3 regions of the Streptomyces sp. NPDC005811 genome follow, and region 2 is predicted to be linked to each of the others. Evidence: riboswitches for the same ligand, from Rfam matches in the RefSeq annotation. Region 2 holds a riboswitch; each other region holds the start of a gene.
What was found. A riboswitch is a leader RNA that binds a small molecule or an ion and turns the genes downstream of it on or off. The one in region 2 is predicted to bind S-adenosylmethionine.
Positions count from the first base shown of each region.

Region 1: linked by a shared signal. The riboswitch ahead of thrC (threonine synthase) and the one ahead of ABZ490_RS37135 (aminotransferase class V-fold PLP-dependent enzyme) in region 2 are both predicted to bind S-adenosylmethionine.
Region 3: linked by a shared signal. The riboswitch ahead of ABZ490_RS42055 (putative leader peptide) and the one ahead of ABZ490_RS37135 (aminotransferase class V-fold PLP-dependent enzyme) in region 2 are both predicted to bind S-adenosylmethionine.

Region 1 is NZ_JBEXXK010000005.1:69,330-76,805, reverse strand. It holds gene ABZ490_RS06930 (MoaD/ThiS family protein) at 238-513, opposite strand; gene thrC (threonine synthase) at 536-1,834, opposite strand; SAM riboswitch class I at 1,853-1,991, opposite strand; gene ABZ490_RS06920 (glucosyl-3-phosphoglycerate synthase) at 2,128-3,072, shown strand; gene ABZ490_RS06915 (trehalose-6-phosphate synthase) at 3,178-4,608, shown strand; gene otsB (trehalose-phosphatase) at 4,596-5,450, opposite strand; gene ABZ490_RS06905 (DUF3263 domain-containing protein) at 5,460-5,690, opposite strand; gene ABZ490_RS06900 (extracellular solute-binding protein) at 5,737-6,975, opposite strand; gene ABZ490_RS06895 (ROK family protein) at 7,195-7,476, shown strand, end outside.
Region 2 is NZ_JBEXXK010000045.1:24,653-32,128, reverse strand. It holds gene ABZ490_RS37150 (Rieske 2Fe-2S domain-containing protein) at 1-609, shown strand, start outside; gene ABZ490_RS37145 (cytochrome bc complex cytochrome b subunit) at 606-2,243, shown strand; gene trpD (anthranilate phosphoribosyltransferase) at 2,364-3,428, shown strand; SAM riboswitch class IV at 3,506-3,622, shown strand; gene ABZ490_RS37135 (aminotransferase class V-fold PLP-dependent enzyme) at 3,788-5,158, shown strand; gene ABZ490_RS37130 (Lrp/AsnC ligand binding domain-containing protein) at 5,192-5,473, opposite strand; gene ABZ490_RS37125 (rhomboid family intramembrane serine protease) at 5,470-6,204, opposite strand; gene ABZ490_RS37120 (hypothetical protein) at 6,379-6,618, shown strand; gene ABZ490_RS37115 (NYN domain-containing protein) at 6,656-7,476, shown strand, end outside.
Region 3 is NZ_JBEXXK010000058.1:11,519-18,994, forward strand. It holds gene ABZ490_RS42025 (AraC family transcriptional regulator) at 1-419, opposite strand, end outside; gene ABZ490_RS42030 (NAD(+)/NADH kinase) at 501-1,586, opposite strand; partial or broken gene ABZ490_RS42035 (hypothetical protein) at 1,723-2,384, opposite strand; partial or broken gene ABZ490_RS42040 (2-oxoglutarate and iron-dependent oxygenase domain-containing protein) at 2,764-2,979, opposite strand; partial or broken gene ABZ490_RS42045 (LLM class flavin-dependent oxidoreductase) at 3,141-3,870, shown strand; gene ABZ490_RS42050 (DUF1684 domain-containing protein) at 3,946-4,770, shown strand; SAM riboswitch class IV at 4,820-4,933, shown strand; gene ABZ490_RS42055 (putative leader peptide) at 4,967-5,083, shown strand; gene ABZ490_RS42060 (ABC transporter substrate-binding protein) at 5,261-6,880, shown strand; gene ABZ490_RS42065 (ABC transporter permease) at 6,884-7,476, shown strand, end outside.

The sequences.
Region 1 (7,476 bases), on a different contig from region 2:
ATGCCGCGCAAGAGGCACGCACTTTGGCTACTTCTTGTCGGACTCAAGGCAGAAATCAAAGATTCCGGATCAGGTTCCGCGACCCGGTTCCCCAACTGTACCGCGCTCAACCCCACTGAATTGCCCCCTCCGCTTCTCTCACGGAGGGGGCAATTCGATGAACACTCGGTAATCACTGTTACCGACGGTTACTACTGGTGGGTACTGACCGAGGGTCAACCACCGGTCGGACCCGGCTCAGCCGCCGGCGACGGCCGGGATGATCGACACGCCCGCCCCGTCCGGGGTCGCCGTCTCCAGGCCCTGCTCGAAGCGGACGTCGTCGTCGTTCACGTACACGTTCACGAACCGCCGCAGCTTGCCCTGGTCGTCCAGGACCCGGGCGGCGATCCCGGTGTGGTTCTTCTCCAGGTCCGAGATGACCTCGCCGAGGTTGGCCCCTTCGGCGGAGACCTCGGCGGCACCACCGGTGTAGGTGCGCAGGATGGTGGGGATGCGGACGGTGACGCTCATTGCCGATGACCTCCAGTAGGGATTACGCGAGCCCGGCCTCGTGGAAGGACTCCAGCGACGGGCGGATCGTCGCGGTGAGTCCGGTCCCGGCCACCGCGTCCAGCGTCTTCAGACCGTCACCGGTGTTCAGCACGACGGTCGTCTTCGCCGGGTCCAGCAGCCCGTTCTCGATCAGCTTCTTCGTGACGCCGACCGTCACACCGCCGGCGGTCTCCGCGAAGATGCCCTCGGTCCGGGCGAGGATCCCGATCGCCTCGACGACCTGCTCGTCGGTCACGTCCTCCACCGCGCCGCCGGTGCGACGCGCGATGTCGAGGACGTACGGCCCGTCCGCCGGGTTGCCGATCGCCAGCGACTTGGCGATGGTGTTCGGCTTCTGCGGGCGGACCACGTCGTGCCCGGCCTTGAAGGCCACCGACACCGGCGAGCACCCCTCGGCCTGCGCACCGAAGATCTTGTACGGCTTGTCCTCGACGAGCCCCAGCTTGATCAGCTCCTGGAGACCCTTGTCGATCTTCGTGAGCTGGGAGCCGGAGGCGATCGGCACGACCAGCTGGTCCGGGAGCTGCCAGCCGAGCTGCTCGGCGATCTCGTACGCCAGTGTCTTGGAGCCCTCGGCGTAGTACGGCCGCAGGTTGACGTTGACGAAGCCCCAGCCCTCGCCCGCCGGGTCGCCGATGAGTTCGGAGCAGAAGCGGTTGACGTCGTCGTAGTTGCCCTCGATGCCGACGAGCTCGCCGCCGTAGATCGCGGCCATGACGACCTTGCCCTGCTCCAGGTCGTGCGGGATGAACACGCAGGAGCGGAAGCCGGCCCGGGCGGCGGCGGCGCCGACGGCACCGGCGAGGTTGCCGGTGGAGGAGCAGCTCAGGGTGGTGTACCCGAAGGCCCGCGCCGCCTCGACGGCCTGGGCGACGACCCGGTCCTTGAAGGAGTGGGTCGGGTTGCCGGAGTCATCCTTGACGAACAGCTTGCCGGCCTCGACGCCCAGCTCGCGCGCCAGGTTGTCGGCCTTGACGAGCTTGGTCCAGCCGGGGTTGATGTTGGGCTTGTCGGCCACGTCCGCCGGGACGGGCAGCAGCGGCGCGTAGCGCCAGATGTTCGCGGGTCCCGCCTCGATGCGCTTCCTGAGCTCCTCCGGGTCGTAGGAGGAGAAGTCGTACGCGATCTCGAGCGGGCCGAAACACTCCTCGCAGGCGAAGACCGGGCCGAGCGGGACCTGGTGACCGCATTCCCGGCAGCTCAACGCGGCGGCGGGGCCGAGGTCTACGGTGGAGGCGACGGAATCGGTGGATCCGGTTTCAACAGTCTGCGCAGCCATGTGAGGCGAGGCCCTTTCTCCTCATCTTCCTCACGACGCATCTCGCCGTGAGACGGATTTGGCACCTTCCCAAGCCGGGAGCCTCGCGTGAACGAGACCGGCTGGAGGGTTGCCGGGGCTTCATCGGGCCGTATCCCTCTGCCCCTCTGGATGAGCGGTATGAAGTTGTGGACGCCGGGCCACCGAGGACATGCGATGGTCACCCGCGTTGTCCAAGACTGTAACCGACAACCTGGACAGTTGAGATAGTCGTCCGAACCGCGAGATGGATCACAGGTGAAGGAGCCGCCTACGTGCTGGAAGAAGTCGAGCGCTGGCTGACCACCCGCTCCTGGACCATGACCGATCGGCCACTGCACCGGATCATGGCCGCCAAGCGGTCCTCGGGGCAGCGGGTCAGTGTCGTGCTGCCCGCACTCAACGAGGAGGAGACCGTCGGTGACATCGTCGCGGTCATCCGGCACGACCTCATGCAGCAGGTCCCGCTGGTCGACGAGCTCGTGGTCGTCGACTCGGGGTCGACCGACCGCACGGCGGCGGTCGCGGCGGCGGCGGGGGCGCGGGTCGTCCACCGCGACACGATCCTGCCCCGCATCCCGGCCGTGCCCGGCAAGGGCGAGGTCCTGTGGCGCTCCCTGCTGGTCACCGGCGGGGACATCGTCTGCTTCATCGACGCCGACCTCCGGGAGTTCTCCTCGGACTTCGTCTCCGGCATCGTCGGCCCGCTGCTCACCGACCCCGCGGTGGACCTCGTCAAGGGGATGTACGACCGTCCCCTGGGCGGCGCCGCCGGGCAGGGCGGCCGGGTCACCGAGCTGATGGCGCGCCCGCTGCTGAACATGCACTGGCCGCAGCTGGCCGGTTTCGTGCAGCCGCTCGGCGGCGAGTACGCGGCCCGTCGCTCACTGCTCGAACAGCTGCCGTTCCCGGTGGGGTACGGCGTCGAGCTGGGGATGCTGATCGACGCGCTGCACCTGGTGGGCCTCGACGCGCTCGCGCAGGTCGACGTCGGGGTGCGCAGGCACCGCCACCAGGACGGGCAGGCCCTCGGCCGGATGGCGGCGGCGATCTACCGGACCGCCCAGCTGCGGCTGGCCCGCGGCCATCTCGTCCGCCCCGCCCTGACCCAGTTCGAGCGCGGCGCCGACGGGTTCGAGCCGCGTACGTACTCGGTGGACACGGAGGAGCGGCCGCCGATGGCGGAGATCGCGGAGTACCAGTCCCGCAAGGTCGCCTAGCCGATTCCGCCGTACGGGGGACGGGTCGTATACGGCCGGATATGACCCGTCCACGCAGCGCCACCGTACGTTTGAGCGTTTCCCGACCGGGCTAGGTTGAGGCGTATGGCTTCCACGCACGACACTGCTGCTCGGGGTGCTCAGGTGCTGGTCGCGTCCAACCGCGGCCCGGTCTCCTACACGGTGGGCGAGGACGGCTCGCTGCACTCGAAACGCGGGGGCGGCGGGCTGGTCTCCGGTCTGTCGGCGATCGGCCCCGAGGCGGGCGCCCTGTGGGTGTGCTCGGCGCTGTCCGACGGCGACCGGGAGGCGGTCCGGCGCGGGGTCGGCGAGGAGGGCGTGCGGATGCTGCCCGTTCCCGCCGACGTGCACGCGGACGCCTACAACGGCATCGCGAACTCGGTGCTCTGGTTCATCCACCACCTGCTGTACCAGACCCCGCTGGAACCGGCCTTCGACTCGGAGTTCCGGCGCCAGTGGGCGTCGTACGAGACGTACAACCGCGCCTTCGCGGAGGCGCTCGCGCAGGAGGCGGGGCCGGGCGCGGCGGTCCTCGTGCAGGACTACCACCTCTGTCTGGTCCCCGGGATGCTCCGCGCGCTCCGCCCCGACCTGCGGATCGGGCACTTCTCGCACACGCCGTGGGCGCCGGTGGACTACTTCGGGCTGCTGCCGTCGGACATCCGCGAGCAGCTGCTGCGGGGCATGCTCGGCGCGGACCGGCTGGGTTTCCTCACCCGACGCTGGGCGGACGCGTTCACCGCGTGCTGCGCGGAGTACGCGGGCGGCACGGGCGGCACCCGGATCGGGGTGCACGGGCTGGGCGCCGACGCCGACTTCCTGCGCGAGCGCGCGCACCGGCCGGACGTGGCGGAGCGGATCGCCGCCCTGCGCGCGGAGATCGGCGGCGCGGAGTCGGGGGCCGGGCGGCGCCGGACGATCGTCCGGGTCGACCGCACCGAGCTGTCGAAGAACATCGTGCGCGGTCTGCTGGCGTACCGGCAGCTGCTCGACGACCACCCCGAGTGGCGGGAGCGGGTCGTCCACCTCGCCTTCGCCTATCCCTCCCGGCAGGATCTCGCCGTCTACCGCGACTACACGGCTGAGGTGGCGCGGCTGTCGGCGGAGATCAACGAGCGGTACGGCACACCGGGCTGGACCCCGGTGCTGCTGAACCTGGAGGACGACTTCGCCCGCTCCCTCGCCGCCTACCGCCTCGCGGACGTGGCCCTGGTCAACCCGATCCGGGACGGGATGAACCTGGTCGCCAAGGAGGTCCCGGTGGTCTCCGACGAGGGGTGCGTGCTGGTGCTGTCGCGGGAGGCGGGGGCGTACTGGGAGCTGGGCGAGGACGCGCTCGTGGTGAACCCGTACGACGTCCTGGAGACGGCCCGGGCCCTGCACGAGGCCCTGACCATGGGGCCGGAGGAGCGCGCCGAGCGCGTCAAACGGCTGGCCGCCGCCGCGACCGCGCTGCCCCCGGCCCAGTGGTTCCTGGACCAGCTGACGGCCCTGCGGGACCTTCAGCCCAGCTGACGGGCGAGGTCCTTCAGGAGCCGTACGACGCCGGCGGGGCCGTCGACGACCAGGTCGGCGCGGGTGGCGAGTTCCGTCACCTCGGTGGAGCCGCTGCAGACGAGGAGGCCGGGGACGCCGTCCTGGCGGAGTTTCTCGACGGCGGCGAAGGCGGGGAGGTCGCCGAGGTCGTCGCCGGCGTAGAGGACGGACCGGGCGCCGGTGGCGCGGACGTGGTCGAGGAGGGCGACGCCCTTGTCCATGCCGGGCGGGCGCAGCTCCAGGACGTACCGGCCGGGTTCGACGATCAGGCCGTGGCGGGCGGCGAGGGCGGCGAGGGGTTCGCGGAGGGCCTCGAAGGCGGCGAGGGGGTCGGTGGCGCGGCGGGTGTGCACGGCGACGGCGCGGCCGCCCTTCTCCTCCACCCACACGCCCCGGCCCGCGTCGGCGGCCGCCAGGACGGCGGGCAGTTCGGCGCGGACGGCGGCGACGCCCGGGTGGGGTGCGGGGGCGGTGATCTCCTGGGTGCGGGCCTCCCAGCGCTCGGCGCCGTAGTGGCCGAGGACGGTGAGGTGGTCCAGCCCCCTGGCGCCGGCGAAGCCGCCGTTGCGGACGGCCACCTCGGCGGGGCGGCCGGTGATGACGGCGACGGCGGCGACCCGGGGTGCGAGGGCCGCGAGGGCGGGGAGGGCGTCGGGGTGCGCGCGGGCGTCCTCGGGGTTCTCGACGATCGGGGCGAGCGTGCCGTCGAAGTCGAGGCCGACGAGGGTGGCGGCGGGGCGCGCGAGGATCGCGGCGAGTGCCTCGCGGCCGGCCGGGGTCGTGGGTACGGGGTCCGTTGAGTACGTCTCGTGGGTGCCCATACGGCGACCCTAGCGGTCGCCCCGCCTGGTCTCGCGGACCCTTCTCAGTCTGTTCACCGTCACCGGGTCGTGGGCCAGCGCCCTCGGGTCGTCCAGGAGGGCGTTGAGGAGCTGGTAGTAGCGGACCGGGGAGAGGTCGAGTTCCTCGCGGACGGCGCGTTCCTTGGCGCCGGGGCCGGGGAAGGTGCGGCGTTCCAGGGCGAGGACGGCCCGTTCCCTGGGCTCCAGTTGCTCCTGCATACCCGCACCGTAACCCCGGCCACCGACACCGGGCTCGTCCGCCGGGTCACTCCCCGGCGGCGCTCTGCGCGGTCATCGCCTCCGTCTGGAGGCCGGACAGGACGGCGGCCGGGTCGCCGGAGGGGGTCACGGCCTTGCCGATGCCCTTCTTGACGGCGGCGCTGACCTGCGCCCAGGAGGTCCGCCCGACGGGGTAGACCTCGGCGAGCGGGAGTTCCTCCAGGAAGGGGCGCAGCTCGGCGTCCTGCTGGTCCGTGCTCATGATCTGGGAGGCGGAGGTGGTGACGGGCAGCAGGTCGTACTCGCGGGAGAAGCCGAGCACGTTCCGCTCGCTGTAGACGAAGTCGAGGAACTGTCCGGTCTGCTCGGCGTGCCCGTTCTTCTTGAAGGCGGTCATCCAGTCGGCGACGCCCATGGCGACCTTGGAGGGGCCGTCGACGCCGGGCATCGGCACCATGCCGAACTTCACGCCGGTCTTCTGGGCCATTTTCATCAGGGAGGGGTGTCCGTTGAGCATGCCGACCTGTCCGTCGGCGAACGCCGTGAACGCGTCGGCGCGGTTGAGCGAGCCCGGGGCGACCGGTCCGGTGAGCCCCTTGCCGACCAGCTTGTCCTTCAGCCAGTCGAACGTCTCGACGTTCTCGGTGGAGTCGATGCTGTAGCCGCCGGCGGTCTGGGCGTAGCCGCCTCCGCCGCTGAGCAGCCACTGGAGGGTCTCGGCCTGTGCCTCCTCGGGGCCGAGGGGCAGCGCGTAGGGGTACTTCACGCCGTCGGCCTTGAGCTTGGCGGCGTCCGCGGCGAGTTCGGCCCAGGTGGTCGGCGGGGTGATGCCGGCCTCGGCGAAGAGGGTCTTGTTGTAGAAGAGCAGCCGGGTGGAGGAGGCGAACGGCATGCCGTACTGCACGCCCCGCACCTTGCCCGCGGCGGCGAGCTGCTGCACGAAGTCGGCCTGGACGGTGACGGAGAGCAGGTCGTCCGCCTTGTAGAGCTGGTCGGCGGCCGCGTAGTCGGCGTAGGAGCCGATCTGCGCCATGTCGGGCGGGTTCCCGGCGTCGACCATGGCCTTGACCTTGGCGTCGACGTCGTTCCAGGAGGAGACGGTGACCTCGACGGTGACGTCGGGGTGCTTCTTCTCGTACGCCTCGACCAGCGCGCTCCAGTATTTCTTCGAGCTGTTGGAGGCGCTGTCACCGTAGTCGGCGGCGACGAGTCTGAGGGTGGTGTGCTCGGAGCCTGAGGTGAGTCCGCAGCCGGACAGCACCGCCGCCAGGCCCAGCGTGGACAGTCCGCCCACGATCGTCGTCACTGACTTCCCTGCCCGCCGGTGCACGCGTTGCCCCTCAATCCCGTATTGATTGCTCATACCAATGGGTCCGATATCCGGAACAAGGTCTACACCATCTGGGTGGACTAGACCTCTTTTGGGTCTCATGAGGCGGCACCGTACCCCCAAGACGGGTAAGTGGACTAGACCTCTCACGGTTCCTCGGTCCACACTGTTCCCGTGAGACATGTCATCGCCCTCGACGTGGGCGGCACCGGGATGAAGGCGGCGCTGGTCGGCGCCGACGGCACCCTCCTGCACCAGGACCGCCGGCCCACCGGCCGCGAGCGCGGCCCCGACGCGGTGGTGGACGCCATCCTCGGCTTCGCCGCCGACCTGCGCGCGCACGGCGTCGAGCGGCTCGGCGAGCCCGCGGCCGCCGCGGGTGTCGCCGTGCCCGGCATCGTCGACGAGACCGACGGCATCGCCGTCTACGCGGCCAACCTGGGCTGGCGGGACGTC
Region 2 (7,476 bases):
CAGGGCGCCAAGGAATCGGTGATCGGCCGTCGCAAGCTGATCCGCAACACGATGTTCGGCGCGCTGGCCCTGGTGCCGCTCTCCGGCGTCATGCTGCTGCGCGACCTCGGTCCGCTGCCCGAGGACAAGCTGCGCCACACGCTGTGGGCCAAGGGCAAGCTCCTCGTCAACATGAACACGAACGAGCCGCTGCGTCCCTCGGACGTGGCCGTCGGTTCGCTGACCTTCGCCAAGCCCGGGGGCCTGGAGGAGCACGACGAGGACTTCCAGAACGAGATCGCCAAGGCTGCCCTGATGATCGTCCGGCTCCAGCCGCAGGACATCAAGGACAAGCAGGAACTCGAGTGGTCCCACCAGGGCATCGTGGCCTACTCGAAGATCTGCACCCACGTCGGCTGCCCGATCTCGCTGTACGAGCAGCAGACGCACCACGTGCTGTGCCCCTGCCACCAGTCCACCTTCGACCTCTCCGACGGCGCCAAGGTCATCTTCGGCCCGGCCGGTCACGCCCTGCCGCAGCTGCGCATCGGCGTGAACGACGAGGGCTACCTCGAGGCGCTCGGCGACTTCGAAGAGCCCGTCGGTCCTGCCTTCTGGGAGCGCGGATGAGCACCAACGAGAACGCACAGTCCCGCGACCGCGGGAAGGCGCCGGCCGGCGAGCGGATCGCCGACTGGGCCGACGGCCGGCTGGGGATCTACTCCCTCGCCAAGGCCAACATGCGCAAGATCTTCCCCGACCACTGGTCGTTCATGCTGGGCGAGATCTGCCTGTACAGCTTCATCATCATCATCCTCACGGGTGTGTATCTGACGCTGTTCTTCCACCCGTCGATGAACGAGGTGGAGTACCACGGCAGCTACGTCCCGCTCCAGGGACAGCTGATGTCCGAGGCGTTCAACTCGACCATGCACATCTCCTTCGACGTGCGCGGTGGTCTGCTCATCCGGCAGATCCACCACTGGTCGGCGCTGATCTTCCTCGCCGGCATGTTCGTGCACATGATGCGTGTGTTCTTCACCGGCGCGTTCCGCAAGCCGCGTGAGATCAACTGGCTGTTCGGCTTCCTGCTGTTCGTCCTGGGCATGTTCACCGGCTTCACCGGTTACTCGCTCCCGGACGACCTGCTCTCCGGCACCGGTGTCCGCTTCACCCAGGGCGCCATCCTGGCGACCCCGATCGTCGGCACGTACATCTCGATGTTCCTCTTCGGCGGCGAGTTCCCGGGCCACGACTTCGTGGCGCGGTTCTACTCGATCCACATCCTGCTGCTGCCGGGCATCATGCTCGGCCTGGTGGTGGGCCACCTGATCCTGGTCTTCTACCACAAGCACACGCAGTTCGCGGGCCCCGGCAAGAGCAACAAGAACGTCGTCGGCATGCCCCTGCTGCCCGTGTACATGGCGAAGGCGGGCGGGTTCTTCTTCCTGGTCTTCGGCACGATCGCGGCCATCGCGGCGCTCGCCCAGATCAACCCGGTGTGGGTCTTCGGCCCCTACCGTCCGGACCAGGTGTCCACCGGCGCCCAGCCCGACTGGTACATGGGCTTCGCCGAGGGTCTGATCCGCTTCATGCCGGGCTGGGAGGTCAACATCTGGGGCCACACGCTGGTCCTGGGCGTCTTCATCCCGCTGACGCTGTTCGGTGTCGTCCTCGTGGCGATGGCGGTGTACCCGTTCATCGAGTCGTGGATCACCGGCGACAAGCGCGAGCACCACATCCTGGACCGTCCGCGCAACGCCCCCACGCGCACCGCGCTGGGCGTCGCCTGGGTCACGATGTACATGATCACGCTGGTCGGCGGTGGCAACGACCTGTGGGCCACCCACTTCCACCTGTCGATCAACTCGATCACCTGGTTCGTCCGGATCTTCTTCTTCGTCGGACCGGTCATCGCGTACCTCCTCACCAAGCGCATCTGCCTCGGCCTCCAGCGCCGGGACCGGGACAAGGTGCTGCACGGTCGCGAGACCGGCACCATCAAGCGCCTGCCGCACGGTGAGTTCATCGAGGTCCACGAGCCGCTCAGCCAGGAGCAGCTCCACACCATCACGGCGCACGAGCAGTACCAGCCGGCCGCGGTCGGCCCGGCGGTCGACGAGAACGGTGTCGAGCGCAAGATCAAGCGGTCCGAGAAGCTGCGCGCCAAGATCAGCGGCGCGTACTTCGGCGAGGACCAGCAGATCCCGAAGCCGACCGTCGAGGAGTACAAGGAGATCACGAGCGGCCACGGCCACCACTGATCGTCCGGCGTCGCCACGCCGTGATCGAAGGGCCCCGTCCGGTGTTCGGACGGGGCCCTTCGCCGTGTCCTGAGCTGGATAAGGTGGCTCCACGTGGTTCTACGACACCCAGGAGCGGCTATGAGCGCTGTGACCCCCGCTGGAGGCGACACCGCGGCGGGCCGTTCCTGGCCCGACGTGCTGAACGCCCTGCTGTACGGCCGTGACCAGAGCGCCGACGCCACCGCGTGGGCGATGGACCGGATCATGCGCGGGGAGGCGACGGACGCGCAGATCGCCGGGTTCGTGGTGGCGCTGCGGGCCAAGGGCGAGACCGTCGAGGAGATCAACGGGCTCGTGCGGACGATGTACGCGCACGCCAACACGATCGAGGTGCCGGGCCGGACCGTCGACATCGTCGGGACGGGCGGCGACGGCGCCAAGACCGTCAACATCTCCACCATGTCGGCGATCGTCGTGGCCGGCAGCGGCGCCACCGTCGTCAAGCACGGCAACCGGGCCGCGTCCTCCGCCTCCGGTGCCTCGGACGTGCTGGAGAAGCTGGGCGTCAATCTGGAGCTGACCCCGGCGCGGGTGGCCGAGGTGGCCCGGGAGGCCGGGATCACCTTCTGCTTCGCGGTCAAGTTCCATCCGGCGCTGCGTCACGCGGGCGCCGCGCGCGGCCAGTTGGGCATCCGCACGGTCTTCAACATCCTCGGCCCGCTGACCAATCCGGCCCGGGTGCGGGCCCAGGCGGTCGGGGTCGCGGACCCGCGCATGGCGCCGGTCGTCGCGGGCGTCTTCGCCGAGCGCGGCCACTCCTCCCTGGTGTTCCGGGGCGACGACGGCCTCGACGAGCTGACCACCACGGCCACCTCCCGGGTGTGGGTGGTGCGCGAGGGCAAGGTCACCGAGGAGGTCTTCGACCCGCGGGACGTCGGCATCGAGCTGGTCCCGGTGGAGGCCCTGCGGGGCGGCGACCCGTCGTACAACGCGGAGGTCGCCCGCCGCCTGCTGGACGGCGAGCAGGGCCCCGTGCGGGACGCCGTGCTGCTGAACTCGGCGGCCGCCCTGGTCGCCCTGGAGCCGGGCACGGGCACCCTGGCGGAGCAGATCCGGGCCGGCATGGACCGCGCGGCCGAGTCCATCGACTCGGGCGCCGCCAAGCAGGCCCTGGACCGCTGGGTCGCGGCGACCAACTCCTGACGACGGCGAAGGAGCGCGGTCCCGTCATTCGGACACGGGTTGCGGGACCGCGATCACTTCCCGTACGTTCCTGTACAGGTCATGAGTGACAGTCATGAGGCCCCGGCCGACTGTCCGGCAACCCTCCGTCCGTGGCGGGGTGCCCCGGGTGAAGACCAGGCCGTGGGCAGCGAGGTCCACGGCAAGCGCGGACCCCTCGCGAAACACCAGGGGTCCTGGTCGTCGAGGGAGCCTTCTGTGAGCAAGCGAATGCGATAGGGCGCCGAGCCCCGCCTCCGCACACCCCTTTTCACTTTTCTCCGTGCTCGAGCCGTACCCGCTCGCACGGTGATTCCGCTTGCCCTTCACAGGAGTTCGCCATGTCTGTCTCCAGCGCTGCCACCACCCGCCCCGTTTGCGACCTTTCGGCGGAGCTGCCCGTTCTGGGCCGCGATGTCACCGTCCCGCTCGTCACCGGCGGCGAGGTCACCTACGCGGCGCTCGACTACGCCGCCAGCGCCCCCGCCCTCCAGCGCGTCTGGGACGACGTGGCGGCCTACGCCCCGTACTACGGCAGCGTCCACCGCGGCGCCGGCTACCTCTCCCAGCTCTCCACGGACCTGTTCGAGAACGCCCGCCGCACGGTCACCGCGTTCCTGGACTGCCGCGAGGACGACCAGCTCGTCTTCACCCGCTCCACCACCGACTCCCTGAACCTGCTGGCCGCCGCGCTCCCGGCCGGCTGCCAGGTCTTCGTCTTCGAGACCGAGCACCACGCGAGCCTGCTGCCCTGGAAGGACGCCCGGGTCACCTACCTGGACGCCCCGCGCACCCCGCGGCAGGCCGTCGAGACCCTGGAGCGCGCCCTCGCCGACCGCGACCCCCACGGTCCGGCCCTGGTCTGTGTCACCGGCGCGTCCAACGTCACCGGCGAGCTGTGGCCCGTACGGGAGCTCGCGGCGGCCGCGCACGCGCACGGCGCCCGGATCGTCCTGGACGCGGCGCAGCTGGCCCCGCACCACCCCGTGTCGGTCCGTGACCTGGACGTCGACTGGGTCGCCTTCTCCGGCCACAAGCTGTACGCCCCCTTCGGCTCCGGCGTTCTCGCCGGACGCGCCGACTGGCTCCGGGCCGCCGACCCCTACCTCGCGGGCGGCGGCGCCAGCCGCAAGGTCACCCGGCGCGAGGACGGGGGAGTGGACGTGGAATGGCACGAGACGGCCGCCCGCCACGAGGCCGGCTCCCCGAACGTCATCGGCGCCTACTCCATCGCCTCGGCCTGTAAGGCCCTCACGGAGGCCGGCTTCGACAACCTCGTCGCCCGTGAGCAGCACCTGATCGGCCGGGTCCGCGCGGGCCTCGCCGAGGTTCCGCAGGTCAGGATCCTGTCCCTGTTCGGCGACGACGCCCCGCGGGTCGGTGTGATCTCCTTCGTCGTCGAGGGCTGGAACAGCTCCCACTTCGCCGCGGCCCTCTCCGCCGAGTACGGCATCGGCGTCCGCGACGGCCTCTTCTGCGCCCACCCCCTGGTCCGCACCCTGCTGGGCAGCGACCCCCAGACCCAGGGCGAGTGCGGTGCCCCCGAGGCGGCCCCGGGCGAGAAGTCCCTGAACGCCATCCGGGTGAGCTTCGGCGCGGGGACCCCGGACGAGCACGTGGACCGTTTCGTGACGGCGGTCCGCGAGCTGGTGACCGAGGGCCCGCAGTGGACGTACCGCACGGAGGACGGCCGCTGCGTCCCGGCGGTGTGAGGCGCCGTCGCGCCGGAGGCGGGGTTCAGCCGGTCAGGAGTCCAGGCCGATCGCGAACGCCGCCTCCAGGTCGTGCTGGGAGTACGTACGGAACGCCACGTGCGTGTCCGTGGCCTCGACGCCGGGGATCTTGCTGATGCTGCCCGGGATGACCTCCGCGAGGTCCTCGTGCTGCTGCACCCGGACCATGGCGATCAGGTCGTACGTCCCGGTCACGGAGAACACCTCGCTCACGGAGTCCAGCGCCGCGATCCGCTCGGCGATCTCGGGGATCCGGTCCACGCTGGTCTTGATGAGGACGATCGCGGTGATCACGGCTGGTTCTCTCCCTCGGGGGCCGGAGCTGGGGCGGGCCTCACTCTAGTCGTACGGCCGAAACGCGCCCACGCGTAGCCGAACCCCAGGCCGAAGCCCACCAGGTGCGCCAGATAGGCCACCCCGGGCCCCTGGGCCGCCCGTCCCACCGCGATCCACTGGAGCGCCGCCCAGAACGGCAGCACCACCCACGCCGGGAACCGCAGCGGCAGGAAGAACAGGAACGGCAGCAGGCTGGTCACCCGGGCCCGCGGGAACAGGTACAGGAACGCGCCGAGGACCGCCGAGATCGCCCCGGAGGCCCCCACCAGCGACTGCGGCGACCCGGAGTGCGCGGCCGCGTACCCGAGCAGGGCGAGGTAGCCGCAGCACACGTAGAAGAAGGTGAACTCGACGCGGCCCATCCGTTCCTCGGTCATCGCCCCGAAGACGTAGAGGAAGAGCATGTTGCCCAGCAGGTGCACCCAGCTGCCGTGGACGAAGAGGGCCGTGGCGGGGGTCAGGACGGCGCGCGCGGAGCCCGTGAAGAGTTCCACCGGGACCACGCCCCAGCGGCGGAAATAGGCCCGCTGGGCGGCCATCAGCCCGTCCCCGGTGCCGTACGCCGGATCGAGCCCCGAGGCCGGGCCGATCACGAAGACCAGACAGCACACGGCGATCAGCCCGTACGTCACCGGCGCCGAGGGGCCGCGCAGAGCCTTGCGGACGGTCCCGCTCCAGTTGCCGATCATGACCACAGAGCATGACGCACCCCGGCAGATCGGTCGATATCGCCTCGCCGCTCGGCAGGGCGGTGGGACGGAGGGGCGGCGAGTACCCGCCAGGCCGTAGGGTTACGAGCCATGCACAGCGGGGAGCCTCCGGCGCGACCCTGATGGAAGACCGACACTAGAAGGACAGTCACGATGACGGTTCCCCTGCCGACCGCGACCACGCGGTGGCGCTGCACCCTCTGCGGCAACCTGACCAGGTTCGACGTGACGCGCTCGTCGAAGGTCGTGGAGTACGTGCACCTCGACCTCGCCGGAGAGCCGAAGGTCGAGGAGCGCGAGGTGGTCAGTGAGACCATCGAGTCGGTGCGGTGCCGCTGGTGCAACGCCGTGGATCAGGTGGAACTCGTGGATCGGCCGGGCGCCGGCTCCTGAGCGGAGCTGGCCCCGTACAGGTATTGGGGTGTGACGGATGGCGGAGAGCGCAGGCGGGGGGCCGGGCGACGGCGCCGCTGAGATGCTCGACCGTCCGCTGCCCGACGGCGTGCGCCGCCGGGTCGTGCAGATCGTCTCCGACGGCTTCGGCGGCCTGACCGTCGCCGAACTGCCCGCCCAGTTGCGGCAGTACGCCCGGTTCGCCCCGAATCGCCGGGCGAAGTTCGCGGGCAACGCGATGGCGGCCGCGCTGGAGACGGATCCGCTGTTCCGGCAGCGCATCGGCGAGAAGTTCAGAGACGCCCAGCCGGAGCTGTCCGGCGCCCTGGACTCCGGCTCGCCGACCCCGGCCGCGGACCCGCTCGATGTGGCGGCCGCGGCCTATGTGCTGCGGCCCCCCGGCTGGGTGAAGCTGGTGACGGCGGCCGGCGAGGAGGCCCAGCGGGCGGACGCCGAGCGGGCCGACGAGGAGAGCCGGGCCGAACTGGAGCGGCTGCGCGAGGAACTGGCGCAGGCCCGCGAGCAGACCCGCGCGGACACCGAACGGCTGCGCACCGAGCTGGACGCCGCCCGCAAGGACGCGGAGTCGGTCCACCGCAAGCTGCGTTCGGCCCTCAGTGACGTCAAGCGCGGCGAGGCGGCCCTGCGCAAGGTGCAGGGCGAGATCGAGGCCGTACGCGCCGAGGGGCAGGCCCAGGTGTCCGCCGCCGAGAGCGAGACCCGGCGGCTCAAGGCGCGCCTCGGGGAGGCCGAGGCGGCCCTGGAGGCCACCCGGCGGGCGGCCCGCGAGGGGCGCAGCGTCGAGGACATGCGGGTACGGCTGCTGCTGGACACCGTGCTCGACGCCGCCCAAGGGCT
Region 3 (7,476 bases), on a different contig from region 2:
CCGACGACGGTGAAGTCCGGCCTGTCCACCACGCGATAGCGCATACTGCTGCTCCCTTCGACGGTGAGACGGAAGGACAACCGGGGCTGGGAGACGAGCGCGGCGCCGGTGCGCCGGGCCTCACCCGGTCCCACGCCGTGCATGGCCCGGAACGCCCGGGCGAACGCCTCGCCCGAGCCGTAGCCGTAGCGCACCGCGATCTCCAGCAGGGACTCCCGGCCCGCGAGCACCTCGGCGCCCGCGACGGTGAGCCGGCGCCGCCGGACGTACTCCGAAAGCGGCATGCCCGCGAGCGCGGAGAACATCCGGCGCAGGTGGTACTCCGAGGTGGCCGCGACGCGCGCCAGTTCGGTCACGTCGACCTGCCGGTCGAGGTGCCCCTCGATGTCCTCCATGGCCTGGTTGAGCCGCTCCAGCACGTCCGGTCCCCTTCCCTTTTCCCGATCACCACAGTAGGAAGCGGGCTCCCTCCCCGACCCGACATCCTGTGCCCGATCGGATCAGGTGGGGTCGCCCTCCCCGGGCGGAGGGGACGCAGGGGCGGTCAGCAGGGACAGATGGGCGAGGTCCCCGGGCGGGGGTGTCGTCACCGACCACAGCGGTGCGGGGGAACCGTCGGCGATCGCGGCCGGGGCGTCGGTCAGGTTCATCCGCTCGCGCAGACGGCCGTAGAAGTCCATCGGGCCGAGCCGTACCGCCCGCAGGCGGCGCGGGGCGGCGTACACACCGATCCAGTCCCCCGGGTCGAGCACGCCCCGCAGCTGGCCGTCGATGCTGACCGCGGCCGGGCCCGACCGGTCCAGGAGACGCAACCCGACGGGCTCGTCGGGCGCGGTGACGACCGACCGGTCGAAGGCCATGTGCGGGGCGACCGGCGTGAAGACGAGGGCCTCCGCGCGGGGCGAGACGACGGGCCCGCCCGCGGCGAAGCTGTAGGCCGTCGAACCGGTCGGGGTGGCGACGAGCAGCGCGTCGGCCGAGTAGGAGGCCAGGAGCCTGCCGGAGACATAGACCCCGACCGACACCTGCCGGTCCCGGACCAGCTTCTCCAGGACGACGTCGTTGAGCGCGGTGACGTCCAGCGGGATGCCCCAGTCCTTGTCGACCTCGCAGTCCTGCCGCACCTGCGGGGGCGGCAGGAGCGGCCCCCTGCCGTACGCGAGGAGGGATTCCATGTGCGCCGGCACCTCCAGCCTGCGCGAGGCGCGCAGGGCGAGCAGCATGCGGCTGTCGATGCCGAACCGGTCCTCGCGCACCGCGTCCAGTGCCGAGTGCACCGCGGCGGCCGACACCTCCGTCAGGAAGCCCACCCGGCCCAGATCGACGCCCAGGACCAGGGAGCCGTTCTGGGCGGCGAGGCGTGCGCCGCGCAGGAAGGTGCCGTCGCCGCCCAGGGTCACCACGAGGTCGGGGTCGCCTCCCGCCGCGACCTCCTCGCGGGCGCTGCGCCGTCCGCCGTCGTGCCATACGTCGATGTCCGTGCACCCCACGCCGTGCTCCCCGCACCAGGCGCGGACCAGCCCGGCCGCCGCGACGGCCTCGGGGCGTCCACCGTGCACGACCAGGCCCAGCCGGTTCACTGTCACATCCGCCTCCGGACGGTCGCGGGTCACCGCACGGCGGCCCCGGTACGCAGCACTCCGTGCCCCTCTCCTCGATGGTGGCGCGGGTTCAGGCGGCTCGCAGGCCCGCCGCGAGGTCGGTGAGCAGATCGTCGACGCCTTAGGGACCGACGAGGCCGCGTACGTCGCCGATGGTCGCGACATGGCTGAACAGCCGGAGCCCTTCCACGAACCGCCCGCCCGCCTCCAGGCCGGCGTAGTGCACCCGGGTGACCTGGGGAGTGTTCCTCCAGCTCCAGGCCCTGGAGGAACAGGGTCGGAGAAGGCGTCCCAGAACGACAGCCCGTCGTACGTCGGATACGGACGGGTCGGTCCGGGCCACCGGCCGGCATCGGCGCCGAAGTCGAAGTGCCCGCCGTCCACGACGGCGCCGCCGACAGCGGTGCCGTGTTCCAGGGGGCGCAGCAGGTACGGGGTGAGCGCGGTGTTGTCGCGGGCGACGGCCTCGATGTCGAGGACGTTGCCGCGCGGGTTGCCGAGGGTCTCGCCGAAGAAGGCCTGCGTGGTCGGCCGTACCGCGTCGTACGAGGCGCCGAAGTCGGCGAACGTGTGCTTCAGGAGGGTGCGGGTGCGGTCCTCGGCGACGGCCGTGGTCGGGTTGGACAGCCGGGTGTAGGCGTGGGTCGTGAGGTCGGCGAGTGCGAAGGCCTCCGCGGCCTGCCGGGTGTCCCGGAAGACATAGCTCGTCGCCGGGTGGATCGGTGTCGCGCGTGCGCCGGCGTGCACATGGCAGGCCTCGAAGGCCCAACGGTCGTGGGTCATCGGCCGGCCTCCTGCCGGGCCAGGACATCGGACCACCAGCGCTCGGCGAGGCGCGGGCCGAGGAAGGAGGGGAGGGAGTAGCGGTGGACGCCGGCGCGGGGCTGACCACGCGGTGCCGTGTCGCCCTCGGATGACCCTGGGTGGCGATCTCCAGCATCTCGCCGATGTTGCACACGAAGGCGTCCGGCACTGCTGGAGCAGGGCGAGATAGCCGTAGTCCTTGTGTGCGCCGACGCCCTGCTCGGCGTCCTCGGTGGCCCGCGGCGGCGAGGGCACGGAGCACCGCACGGCTCACCCGCAGGGCCTCCGCCTGCCGGCGCAGCACGAGGATGTCGATCTGCTCGCGCCAGTCGGCGGCGCCCGCCGTGTACTCCGTCCCGGTGCGCGTGTAGCCGCGGAACTGCGGCGAGTCGAGGTTCTCGATCTCCAGCCGCTGTTCCTCGGGCAGGGCGGCGGGGACGCCGTGGCCGGTGACCTGGAGGAAGCCCACCTCGTGGGCGGCGGAACGGAGTTCGGCGAGGAAGCCGTCGCGGTCGGTGTCCGGGGCGCGGAGGCGGGAGATGCCGATGACGGGCAGGGTTGTGGGCTGGGCCATGGGGTTCCTTCGCGCGGGACGGACCGGGCGGTCTCCGTGGCCGGATCACAGCACGCCCGCGAACGCCTGCCGGGACGAGCCCGGGCGCGTACACATGACTGCAAAGAAGCTGTCACACCCGGGCCGGAATGCGGGTTCGACCGGTGTCCGTTCTGACTGGCATGACGGTGGGAGTGACGTTCGACGCAACCGACGCGCCCAACCAGGTCGACGCGACCGTGCGACTCGCCCGGGCGGCCGCGGCCGCGGCCGCCGGTCTGCGGTCGGCCTGGTTCGGGCAGGCCTTCGGCGCCGACTCGCCCCTGCTCGCGGCGATCGTGGGCCGCGAGGTGCCCGGACTGCAGGTGGGGACCTCGGCGATCCCCGTCTTCGGCCGGCATCCGCTGCTCGTCTCCAGCCAGGCCCAGACCGCCCAGGCCGCCACGCACGGCCGCTACCACCTCGGTCTGGCGCTGGGCACGAAACTGCTGACGGAGACCGGGTTCGGCCTGCCCTTCGAACGGCCCGTCGCCCGGCTGCGTGAATTCCTCACCGCGCTACGGCAGTTGACCGAGACCGGCACGGCCGACTTCCGAGGTGAACGGGATCCTGCCCCATCTCGCCGGACCGCGGACCACATCGTTCCCGCCCTGACCGCCGCGGCCGAGGCCGCGGGCCACCGAGAACCTCGCCTTCTACGAAGGGATCCCGTCCTACGCGCGGGTCATCGAGCTCTCCGGCGGCCGACGGGCCGCCGACCTGGCCGTGATCGGCGACGAGAGGGCGATCGAGGCCGAGGTGCGGCGCTACCGCGACGCCGGGGCCACCGAGGTCGTGTTCTCGGGCACCGACCTCGCGGGAGATGCGGACCGCCGGCGCACCTGGGAACTCCTGGGCGCACTGGCCGGCTGAGGCTCCCGTCCGGCCGGACGAACCCCTGTACCCACCCCTGCGCGAGGCTGAGCCTCGCCCACCGAAGGAGGACACATGACGACGGAAGCGACCGCGGCGGACCTGCACGCCTTCACCGAGCGCTGGCTGGACTGGTACCGCGCCCAGGAGGCCCGGCTCGCCGACCCGCACGGATTCCTGGCGATCACGGGCCTGCACTGGCTGGACGACCGGCCGCAGCGTTTCCCCGACGCTCCCGGCGCCTGGCACACCGGCCCCGACGGGGTCGTCGTACACCTCGACGAAGGGGAGGAACTGCTGGTCGCCGGGGAGCCCGTGCGCGGCGAACACCGCTTCGGCGTCCTGCCCGAGCGCGGCGGCGTCGACGCGGTCTGGGGAGACGCCGTGATCGAGGTCGCCAAGCGGGGCGGCCACGACATCGTGCGCCCCAGGCACCCGGACGCACCGCTGCGCACGGCCTTCACCGGGACGCCCGCCTACGCGCCCGACCCGCGCTGGGCCGTGCCGGGCCGGTACGTCCCCTTCGACACGCCCCGGCCGACCACCGTGGGCGCCGCGGTCGAGGGACTGGAGCATGTGTACGACGCTCCGGGAAGGGTCGAGTTCGAGCTGGACGGGCACCGGCTGTCCCTGACCGCGTTCCCGGGACGGGGTGCGGGACAGCTGACGGTGCTGTTCACCGACGCGACCTCCGGTGTCACCACGTACGCCGCCAACCGCGTGCTGGCGGTCGAGGCGCCCGCCGCCGACGGCACGGTCGTCCTGGACTTCAATCGCGCGGCGAATCTTCCGTGCGCCTACACGGACCTCGCCACCTGCCCACTGCCGCCGGCCGAGAACCGGCTGCCGGTGGCGATCGAGGCCGGACAGAAACTCCCTCGCGAGCGCGGCGGTGCCTGAGCGGTTCCGCCATTGACGTACGACAAGTCCGCTCCGTACGATCACGAATGGCATCGAGTGTCAGCGTCAAGCCCTGGCTTGCTGACCGGCAACCCTCCCGCGCGGTGGGGTGCTCCAGGTGAAAGCCCGGCGGGATCACCGATGATCCCCGCAAGCGCGTGGCCCCTTCGGCGGGCCGGAGACGGGGAGGACGAGTATGCGGCACAGCGGTGAGCTCGCTGCCTCCTTCGCCGTCGCCACGGTGTTCTCCCGGCTCTCCCGTCGGCGCCACATCGATCTGAAGCGCTCGACCAGCTGCCTCTGTCAGGCCTGACGGGCCTGCCCGCCGCCTGATCGCCTTCCACACTCCCCCTTTTCCCGCTTCCCCCTTTTCTCGTTTTTCTCGCTGACCCCTGTCTGCCCAGCGCTCCCCGGGGGCCGCACGCCCCTGCGCGGGACCGTGCCCGGTACGGCACCCCCATGCCTGGTGACACGAGTAGGAGAACCCTCCGTGAACGCACTTCCCGACGTCAGATCCTCCCGCTGGGCGGCCCTGACCGCCCTGGTGACCAGCGGCGTCCTCCTGACCGCCTGCGGATCGGGCACCGACGGCTCCGGCTCCGGCGACGGCCCGGCGAAGTCCGGCGGCACCCTGACCTTCGCGGTGGGGTCGGACGCCGGCTGCGTGGATCCGCAGCAGGTCGGCAGCAACGACACCATCTACTCGGTACGCCAGCTCGTGGACTCCCTGACGGACCAGGACCCCAAGACCGGCAAGATCGTGCCGTGGCTGGCGAAGAGCTGGGACATCAGCTCCGACACCACCACGTTCACCTTCCATCTGAGGTCGGGCGTCACCTTCAGCGACGGGTCGAAGCTGACCGCGCAGGTCGTCAAGGACAACTTCGACGCCGTACCGAAGCTCGGCGCCCTCGGGACCCTGGCCCAGGGCTATCTGAGCGGTGTCAAGAGCACTGCCGTGGTCGACCCGCTCACCGTCAAGGTGACGTTCGCCCAGCCCAACGCCCAGTTCCTGCAAGCCACTTCCACACATTCGCTGGGCATCGAGTCGTCGGCGAGCGTGCGGAGGACCCCGCAGCAGAAGTGCAGCGACGGCGTGATCGGGTCCGGGCCCTTCGTGCTGAAGCAGTATGTGCAGAACCAGTCGATCACCCTGGCCAGGCGCACCGGGTACGCCTGGGGTTCCTCGCGGTGGAGCAAGAAGGGCGAGGCCTATCTCGACAAGCTGGTGTTCAAGGTCGTTCCGGAGGCGGGCGTACGGGCCGGCAGTCTCCAGTCCGGCCAGGTGGACGCGATCGGCAGCGTCGGCAAGGCCAACGAGGCCGCGCTGAAGGGCGGTCAGGTCACGCTCCAGCGGCGGGCCAACCCCGGTGTGGTGTTCGGTCTCGGGCTGAACAACTCCAAGCCCGCCCTGAAGGACGCGCGGGTGCGCCGGGCGATCCTGCTCGCCGTCGACCGGCAGCAGATCGCCGACACCGTGTTCCCGACCGGCACCCGGGCGGCGACCAGCGTCCTCGCCCACACCACGCCCGACTACACCGACCTCTCCGCCGACCTGCCCCTGGACGCGGCCAAGGCCAAGTCCCTGCTGGACGCGGCCGGTTGGAAGACGGGCAGTGACGGCATCCGCACCAAGGGCGGGAAGAAGCTCAGTCTGACCGTCACCTGGATCCCCAACGCGGCCACCAACCAGCCCGCGTTGGAGCTGATCCAGCAGCAGCTCAAGGCGGTCGGCGTCCAGATCACCCTCAGGCAGCTCCAGATCACCCAGCTCGCGCCGACCCTCCAGTCGGGCGACTACGACGCGTCCTGGGGGAACATCACCCGCGCCGACCCGGACATCCTGCGCAGCAACTTCTCCACGAAGCTCGCCAACTTCTACCGCGTCCCGGCCGGCGCCCTGGACACCGCACTGACCGCGCAGGCGGCCACCGCGGACACCGCCAAGCGTAAGCAACTGGTCGGCGAGGCACAGCAGTTGATCGTGCAGAACGCCTACTACATACCGGTGGTGGAGCTCCAGAGCCAGCTGGGCGTCGCGCAGAAGGTGCACGATCTGGACTTCGACGCCTCCAGCCGGATCCAGCTGCACGACACCTGGATCGGCTAGCCCGTGCGCCGCTATGTGATCAAACGGCTCGCCCAGGCGGCCGGGGTGCTGTGGGCGGCCTACACGGTGTCGTTCCTGGTCCTCGACTATCTGCCGGGCGACCCCGTGACGGCGATGGCCGGTGCCGGAATGGACGCGGGGCAGATCGACCCAAGGCAGATCGCCGCGCTGCGGCACGAGTACGGCTTCGACAAACCGGTGCTCGCGCAGTACGCCGACTACCTCGGCCGGGCGGTGCGCGGGGACTTCGGGGACTCGGTCGCCACCGGCCGGCCGGTCACCTCGACCCTGGCCGACGCGTTGCCGCAGACCCTTCAGCTGACCGGTGCGGCGCTGCTGCTCGCGGTGGTCCTCGGCGGCGGTCTGGCGGTGGCGGCGACCTTCACCTCCCGGCGGTGGCTGCGGCAGTTCCTGCTGTCGCTGCCCCCGCTGGGGGTGTCCGTCCCCACGTTCTGGGTGGGACTGCTGCTCGTCGAGGCGTTCTCCTTCCGGCTGCGCTGGTTCCCGGCGTTCGGCAACGACGGGTTCCAGGGGCTGGTGCTGCCGGCCCTGACCCTGGCGGTGCCGACCGGCGCGCAGATCGCCCAGGTGCTCGC